Regions from separate parts of the Arthrobacter sp. 24S4-2 genome, predicted to be linked through region 2. Evidence: predicted binding sites of a transcription regulator. Region 2 holds the regulator's gene; the other holds the start of a gene.
The links. The regulator LexA, encoded in region 2, represses DNA repair genes until DNA is damaged. The targets are predictions, from matches to a motif close to TCGAACANNTGTTCGA.
Positions count from the first base shown of each region.

Region 1: FCN77_RS15285 (DUF6504 family protein) is a predicted target of LexA. The motif match lies at 1,853-1,868, and genes of this name have one in related genera.

Region 1 is NZ_CP040018.1:3,303,497-3,307,914, reverse strand. It holds gene FCN77_RS15305 (SOS response-associated peptidase) at 1-548, shown strand, start outside; gene FCN77_RS15300 (VOC family protein) at 556-978, opposite strand; gene FCN77_RS15295 (chorismate mutase) at 993-1,319, shown strand; gene FCN77_RS15290 (hypothetical protein) at 1,385-1,771, opposite strand; gene FCN77_RS15285 (DUF6504 family protein) at 1,938-2,270, shown strand; gene FCN77_RS15280 (DNA polymerase III subunit alpha) at 2,267-4,418, shown strand, end outside.
Region 2 is NZ_CP040018.1:1,806,143-1,810,560, reverse strand. It holds gene FCN77_RS08305 (histidinol-phosphate transaminase) at 1-913, opposite strand, end outside; gene FCN77_RS08300 (LysM peptidoglycan-binding domain-containing protein) at 1,047-1,412, opposite strand; gene lexA (transcriptional repressor LexA) at 1,817-2,566, shown strand; gene FCN77_RS08290 (ATP-dependent DNA helicase) at 2,676-4,418, opposite strand, start outside.

The DNA of each region.
Region 1 (4,418 bases), 1.5 Mb from region 2:
GGGCCAAGGACCCGTCCATCGGTTCGAAGATGATCAATGCACGCAGCGAGAGTGTGCTGGAGAAGCCTGCGTTCCGCAAGGCCACCAGGTCCAGGCGCTGCGCGGTCCCGGCGGACGGCTATTACGAATGGAAGGGTGAGGGCCGCAGCAAGCAGCCGTACTACGTCCATCCCAGGGACGGCCGGCCGCTGGTGTTCGCCGGCCTGTATGAATGGTGGAAGGACCCGTCCAAGCCGGAGGGTGACCCGCAGCGCTGGATGCTGTCCACCTCCATCATGACCACGGACTCTCCGCCGGAAGGCTATGCCGGCGGGATGCTCGCCGAGCTCACGGCCCTGCACGACAGGGTTCCGCTGCCGATGGACCGCAGGACAATGCAGGCGTGGCTGGACCCGCAGGCGGACGACGCCGCCGGCCTGGTGGACCTGGTGCGGGCGGGCGCCCACGACGTAGCGGAGGGCTGGACCATTGATGCCGTCGGCACCGCCGTCGGAAACGTCAAGAACGACTCAGCGGAACTCATCCAGCCGGTGGGAAGCCTGTTCTAGACGGGCGTCAGACCGTGACTTTGCCGCCGGCGTCGACCGTCCACGTGGGATTGAACGCGATTTCCCAGCGGAAGCCGTCCGGATCAGCGAAGTAGCCGGTGTAGCCGCCCCACGGCTGGGTCTTCGCCGGCGCCGCCACCCTTGCCCCGGCGGCCTCGGCCTCGGCCATGACCCGGTCGACGTCGGCCGCGCTGGCCACGTTGTGGCTCAGTGTGATGCAGGGAATGCCGGCGGGACTGTCCACCGATGCCTCGGCCTGCATCTGGCCTGCGTCCCAGAGGGACAGAATGAGGCCGTGGTTTGCCTGGATGAACACCACTTCGCCGGGGACTTCGCGGTGGACCGGCCAGCCAAGGCCGTTGACATAGAAGGCGCGGGAGGCGTCAACACTACGGACGCCAAGTGAAATGAAGTCGACTCGAGGCTGCATGTTTAGATACTGTCATGCACATGCCCACAAATCACGGACACGACAAAGACGCCCAGGCCGACAGGGAGCAGCTCGCCGCTGTCCGCGTGGCCGTCGATGAGGTTGATGAGCAGATTGTCACCCTCATCGCGCGCCGTGAGCGCCTGATCCGGATTTCCGGCACCCTGAAGGGCGATGACGCCGAAGTCCGCGCCCCCGGCCGGGTGGAGAAAGTCATCGAACATGTCCGCGCTGCCGCGCAGAAGAAGGACATCGACCCCGACATCGTCGAGAAGACCTACCGCGCCATGATCACGGCCTTCACCGAGCTGGAGATGAAAGTGCACAACGCCAGCAGCTAGCGCCTGCCGGGCGCCCCGAAGCGGCACCGTTTAGGTGCGCTCCGGGGGTAGCGCATGGGCGCTGGCTAGAGGGATTCATTCACCGGCACGTTGGCCTGGAAATCCCTGCCGTCGGCTTCGCTGAAAGCGGTCATGAGGTGACCCTTCTCCAGCCCCAGGACGGTGCTCATGGGAAAGTTGCCGGTAATGGTGCTGCCCGAATGCTCCACCCCGCCGAGGGCAAAGTTCTCCTCGGTGCCGTCATGGCTGAAGCAGTAGAAGGAGACGGCTTCGCCGTTCATGAACTCGATTCCCATTCTTCGTTGATGGGAATGATCCGGTGTGGCCGCCACAAGGCCCACCACGTAGGCGCCCGATCCGGGGATATTGCCGTCTATATCAAAAGTCGCCACCAAGGTGGCGTCCTTGGCGGCGATGCTTACGTGCTTCAGGAGTGCGTCATGGGAGCTCATGGCTCCATCCTGCTCCCTGCGCCCGCGTCCGTCCACCCCTGATCTAGGTTTTGTCACCGCTCCGGCGTAGACTTGATTTGTTCGAATATATATTCGAATCAGTCATTTCAGGCTTCACCCTGTCCCCGTGCCAACGGGGCGGGGAGGGCTGTTCAGGGAGGCGCCGATGGGCATGTTCAGCGAGGGGGTGGACGTCGTGTGCACGCCTGCCGGCCAGCCGCTGGAACTCACCTGGGCCGGAAGGCGGTACATCGTCTGCGCTGAGCCGGTGCGCTGGTTTGAACGCCGCCAGTGGTGGGCTGAGGAAACCCGCGCACCCCTGGGAACAGGCCCGGGACTGGTGGACCACGAGATCTGGCGCGTCCAGGTCCGGCTCTCCGATGCCAAGGGAGTCCCGCACGAGCAGGAAAGCCTCACCCTCGACCTGACGAAGAACATTGGCAGCGGACGCTGGAGGCTGCTGAAGATTCACGATGCACTCCGGCCAAGATCAGCATGAGCTTCACCCACCTTCATGTCTCCACTGCCTTCAGCGCCCACTATGGTGTGTCCTGGCCGGACGAGCTCGCCCAGGCCGCGGCAGCAGACGGCGCCACGGCGCTCGCCTGCACGGACCGCGACGGCCTATACGGCACGGTCAAGCACCTGAAGGCCTGCATGGCGGCGGGACTTGATCCCGTCGTCGGGGTGGACCTTGCGGTCTTCGACGACGACGGCGACCTCCGCACCCAGCTCGCGGGCCGCGTCGTCGTGCTCGCCCACGGACACAACAGCGGTGCCGGGTACCGCGCCCTTTGCCGGCTGATTTCAGATGCCCATGCCCGCACCACCGGCAAGGCCGGGGGAGTAGTGCCGGTTGCCGTGACCCGGGCCGAGCTGGCGTCCCGTACGTTGCATCCGGAAACCCTGGAACCTGTGCTGACCGTACTGATCGGGCCGGATTCGGATGTCGGCAGGGCAATGGGCGGCCGCCGGTACCTTCGTCCCCGGACGCTGTTCAAACAATGGCTGGACGCCTTGCCCACAGGAACCGTTGCCGCAGAGGTTGTCTCACACCTCAGCGCGCCCGGCGAGCCGTTGAGCACCGCCCATGCCGTTCGTATGCTCAAGCTGGCGGCCGAGCACGGAGTCCCCGCCGTGCTGACCAACGCCGTGCGCTATTGCGCGGAGGACGGCGCCGCCACGGCAGACGTGCTGGATTCAGCCCGCACCCTGAAATCCCTGCCCGAACTGACCGCCGAGCCGTTGCTTCAGCCCAACGGCCGGGGCTGGCTGAAATCGTCCGCCCAAATGCTCGAGCTCGGCAGGGAGATCATCCATGCCGCCGGTTATGGCGCCACTGACCTCAAGAGGCTGCTGGGCCAAACCGAGGCGCTCGCGGACCGGTGCCGGATTGATCCCGTCGCGGACATGGGCTGGAAGCAGCCCGTTGTCCCGGAGACAGCAGTGATCGGCATCGACGGCGACCCCCTCGTTGAGCTGACCCAGCGCTGCGAGGCCGGAATCGGACGGCGGTTCCCCGGGATTTCGGGTCAGGCTGAAGCGCAAATGCGGGCTCGGCTGGACCACGAACTGCGGATCATCGCCAACCTTGGCTTCGCCTCCTACTTCCTCACCGTCGCAGAGGTTTCCAGAATGATCCTGGACATGGGGGTCAGGGCGGCGGCGCGGGGCTCCGGCGCCTCCAGCCTGGTCAACTACCTCATTGATGTCAGCCAGGTGAACCCGCTCCAACACGATCTGATTTTCGAGCGGTTCCTCTCCCGCGACAGGTCCACCCTGCCGGACATCGACATCGACGTCGAAAGCGCCGAGCGGCACAACGTCTACCGGCGCATCTTTGACCGCTTCGGGGCCGAGCGGGTCACCCTGATGAGCATGCAGAACGGCTACCGCGCCCGCGGTGCCGTCCGGGACGCCGGGCTGGCGCTCGGCATGGACGACGGCGACATCGGCGAGATCGCCAAACAGCTGTGGCGCTTTTCCGCCAGGAAGTTCCGCGAAGCACTCGTGGAGAAGCCCGAGCTGAAGGAATTCGCCGGCAGGGTGGAACAGCGCGACTTCACAGGGAACCAGCAGCTGGACCTGCTTGTTGACCTGACCGAGAGGCTCGACCGCCTGCCGAGGCACATCTCCATGCACCCCTGCGGGGTGATCCTGGGCGACGCCACCCTGCTGGACCGCACACCGGTCCAGCCCAGCGGACTGGGCCTGCCCATGAGCCAGTTTGATAAGCACGACATGGATCCGATGGGGATGCTCAAGCTGGATGTCCTGGGTGTCCGGATGCAAAGCGCCATGGCCTTTGCCGTCCGTGAGGTCATCCGACTGCACCCCTCTAAGGCCGAGGTGGTGGCTGCCGGCGCCCATCCGGTGGGGCCGGACGGCACAGGACCGGACTACATTGCCCCGGACGGGCACATCGACCTCAACGCCGTGCCGCTGGACGACGAACCAACCTATGAGCTGATCCGCAGCACCCACACCCTGGGGTGTTTCCAGATCGAATCACCGGGGCAGCGGGAACTGATCGGCAAAATGGCGCCGAGGGAATTCAACGACCTCATCATCGACATTTCGCTGTTCCGGCCCGGGCCGATGAAGTCGGACATGGTCCGGCCTTTCCTCGAGCACCGGCATGGCTTTG
Region 2 (4,418 bases):
CAGGTTTGAGGCCCATCCGGATCAGCTCCGAAACGATCCGGTCGCGCTGCCGCTTGATGTCCTCGACGTCCGCCATGAGTGCCTCACGGTGCGTCAGGGCAGCCAGAGCGGTGGCCTGGGTGATGGCTGACAGGTGGTATGGCAGCCGCACCAGGCGCAGCGCGTCCGTCACCTCGGGCGCTGCCGCCATGTAGCCCAGCCTCGCCCCGGCCAGGGCGAAGGCCTTGCTCATGGTGCGGCACACGATCAGCCGCTCCCGGCCAGGCAGCAGCGTCAAGGCGCTCGGCGTGCCGTCGTGGGCGAACTCATGGTAGGCCTCGTCAACAATCACCACCGTCTGGCTGGCTTCGCCGGCCTCGTAGACTGCCTCGACAACGTCGAGTCCCAGGCCGGTGCCGGTCGGGTTGTTGGGTGAGCACAGGAAGACAATATTGGGCTGCAGTTCCCGGACCTGCCGGGCTGCGGATTCGGCACTGAGGCCGTAGTCTTCCGCACGTTGGCCAACGATGTATTCGGTGTCCGTGCCGCTGGCGAGCAGTGGGTACATGGAGTACGTCGGCGGGAATCCGAGGGCGGTGCGTCCCGGGCCGCCGAACGCCTGGAGGATCTGCTGCAGCACTTCGTTGGACCCGTTGGCCGCCCAGATGTTCTCCGCTCCCAGGCCGTGGCCGAGGTAGTCAGCCAGCCGTTCCCGGAGCTCGGTGAACTCACGGTCCGGATAGCGGTTGAGTCCCGCCGCGGCGGCCGTGACCGCTTCGGATATGGCTGCCAGGACGTCGGCCGGAACGCCATGGGTGTTCTCGTTGACGTTGAGCAGGATGGGAACGTCCAGCTGCGGCGCACCGTATGGGGTGAGGCCCCGCAGATTGGACCGGAGGGGAAGTCGGTTAAGGCGCTCTAGCTGGTCAGTCACTTCACCAGTTTAAGTGAGGGCGGCCGGGGCACTGAAACTGTGACGCTTTCCGGACCTCCGCAACGGCGTCTTCGCCGGGGTTGCTGCCCGCCCGGCTATCGGTTCTGCAGTCGGCACCCGGCAGCAGAACTGCCTATTTCGAGGGGACAAAGATCTGCTGGCCTGGCATGACCCTGCCGCCGTCAAGGTTGTTGAGCTGCACGATGTCCGCCACCACATCCCGGGGGTCGCGCTCAGGTGCGACGGTGCCGGCAATCCCCCAAAGGGACTCCCCGGGCTGGACGGTGACCGAAACGGTCGGCGTCACCGACAGCTCCGAGGCGGATTCCGCGGCCTTGGCTGGGGAGTTCAGGAAACCGGCCAGCGTGATCAGGACCGCTGACAACAGAATGAGCGGGAGCCCCACCAGGACGATGCGCCCACGGCGCGTCAGGCGGAGCGGCGGCTGGGCTGCCTTGGCCTTGCGCACGGGACGTTCCTCCCAGTTGAAGCCCTGCATTCCCGTTCCATGGCTGGTCCGGCCATCGGCGGTGGAACGCTGGCCTGCTGAACCGTGAATAGCGCTTATTGTTGACATGAACTGAGCCCTCCTGGACCTGACTTTGCCGCCCGGCATGTTCCTCAAGATGTCGTCCGCCCCGGCCCGGTCTTCGAACATAGGGCCGAATGGAGCTGGAGACTAGAACACATATTCGAACTTTGCTGGTTCTGTTCTAGCACTTATTAACGAACATTGTCGAGACTCACTAGAACAAATGTTTGAAAAAGGTGTGTGGCTGGCCTACGTTTGAGCTACAGATCAACCACTTCTGCAGTTGATCAGCAGGGTCTGACATTTTCAGGCCGGAAGTTCCCGGCAGCTGCAGCCACGGAGGCCGGGTGGAACGAAAGGCGTTGGCGAACATGGCAGCACAAGCCACCGGCGGCAGGGCTACGCAGCGGAGCCAGCAATCACCAGCGAAGCCCAAGGGCCTCACGGTGCGGCAGAAGAAGATTCTGGAAACCATCCAGCGCTCGGTCAATGACAACGGCTATCCGCCGTCGATGCGCGAAATCGGCGACACCGTGGGCCTGGCCAGCCTCTCCAGCGTCACGCATCAGCTCTCGCAGCTTGAGAAGCTCGGCTACCTTCGCCGCGACCCCAAACGTCCCCGTGCCATGGAAGTGCTCATGCCGCTGACCCTGGATGAGGGGTCCGCCAAGATCTCCGGCGTCGAGAAGCCGGCCCGGCTGCGCACCGTGGGCGGACTCACAATTTCCGAACTGGCCACAGCGACGGATACCGCGATGGTCCCGCTGGTGGGCCGGATCGCTGCAGGCGGCCCCATCTTGGCCGATCAGATGGTGGAGGACGTCATGCCCCTCCCCCGGCAGCTCGTTGGCCACGGCGAGCTCTTCATGCTGAAGGTGACCGGAGATTCCATGATCGATGCCGCCATCTGCGACGGCGACTGGGTGGTGGTCCGCCGGCAAAGCGATGCCGTCAACGGCGACATCGTGGCCGCCCTGCTTGATGATGAAGCGACCGTCAAGACGTTCCGCCAGCGTGACGGCCACACCTGGCTGCTTCCGCAGAACACCCAGTACGAGCCCATTCTGGGCGATCACGCCAACATCATGGGCAAGGTCGTGTCGGTGCTCCGCTCGCTCTAACCGGCCTCACGCCTCCCTACCCGCCCGGCTCACGCCAGGCACGGACGGCAGTACCGCAGCCGGCGCGAGGCGCGGGAAGGGTTCAGCCGGCGCGAGGCGCGGGAAGGGTTCAGCCGGCGGCCGCGGCTGCCGCCGGCGCCTTGGCCAGCCGCGCCAGCGCCGCAACCGCGATCGCCGGGTCCGTGGTGGGCCAGAAAGGCGGCAGGGCGGCCCGCAGGAAGCCCCCGTAGCGTTCCGTGGACAGCCGGGAGTCAAGTACAGCCACAACGCCCTTGTCCCCCGTAGAGCGGATCAGGCGCCCCGCCCCCTGGGCAAGCCGGATCGCCGCATGCGTGGCCGACACCGACATGAAGCCGTTGCCGCCCGCCTGGGCCACCGCCCGGGAACGGGCAGTCATGAGGGGATCATCCGGCCGGGGGAACGGGATCCGGTCGATGACCACCAGCCGGCACGAGCCGCCGGGCACGTCGACACCCTGCCAGAGCGACATGGTGCCGAAAAGGCAGGTGTCCGGTTCGTCGGCGAACTGGCGAACCAGGGCCGTCATGGTCGATTCGCCCTGGCAGAGAATACTGAGATCCAGGCGCGGCCGCATGGCTTCTGCGGCTTCCTCCGCGGCCCGCCGGGAGGAAAAGAGGCAGAGTGCCCCGCCCCCGGATGCCCGGATCAGCTTCTCGAGTTCGTCGAGCGCCTCCGGGGATGTTCCGCGGCCCGGTTTGGGCAGATGGCTGGCAACGTAGAGGATCCCTTGTTTGGGGTAGTCGAACGGGGATCCGACGTCGATGCCGGTCCAGCTGGGCGCGCCGGGTCCCACGAGCCCCAGCCCTCCCGCTGCCGGCTCAAAAGCCGAACCAATCGCTAGGGTTGCCGAGGTGAGGACCACGGTGTGGCCCGCGAACAGCCCGTCGCGGAGTTTTCCGGCGACACTCAGCGGGGCGATGTTGATCAGTGCCGGCGCGCCGTCGTCCGGCTGCGAGTAGCCCTGCTGCGGATCAAAGGTGCTGGCCCGCGAAAACCACACCACTTCCCGGTTGTCGCGGGCCGCGATCAGGCGTTCACACAGCTCCAGGATGACCATGAGGCGTGACCGCGCGAGCTGCCGCCCGCCGTCGGCCGTTCCTGAGCTGTCCCCCTTTGAATCCGACAGGGCCGCGCGGCAGGCTTCGCGCAGCTGGTCCACGCAGTCGAGCTGCTCGTCGTTCAGGCCGTTGGGCAACAGCCCGCTGGGGGCACCGGCGATGGCCAGTTCGAGGTTCGCCGCGGCGTTGCTTAGTGCATCAACCGTGATGCCGGTATGTTTGCGTGCGCCCGAAGCGGCGGCGTGGACCATGGCCACGGACAGCTGGCCGGAAACTGCTCCCGTCACCCTGTCCTGCAGCTCATGGGCCTCGTCAACCACCACGACGTCGTACTCCGGCAGGACTGCCAGGCCTTCGAAGGCGCTGACGGCGAGCATAGCGTGGTTGGTGACCACAACATCGGCATCGGCGGCGTCCTGCCGGGCAAGCTCGCTAAAGCACTCCGCGGCCATGGGGCATTTCTGCGCCCCCAGGCATTCCATGGAGGTGACCGAGACCTGCCGCCAGGCGCGGTCCGTCACGCCGGGCATAAGTTCGTCCCGGTCCCCGCTGGCCGTCTTCTCGGCCCATTCGCGGAGCCGCACCACTTCCTTGCCCAGCTGGGATGCCGGGCCGCCCATGGCTGCGGCGAAGTGCGGGACGCTGGTGTCCTCGCCGAGGGAAAAGAGCTGGCCTTCGGAGGGCTCCTCCGAAGGAAAGCCGCCCTCGAGCTTGTGGCGGCAGACGTAGTTGGACCTGCCCTTGACCAGGGCGACCTTGACGGGACGGTCCAG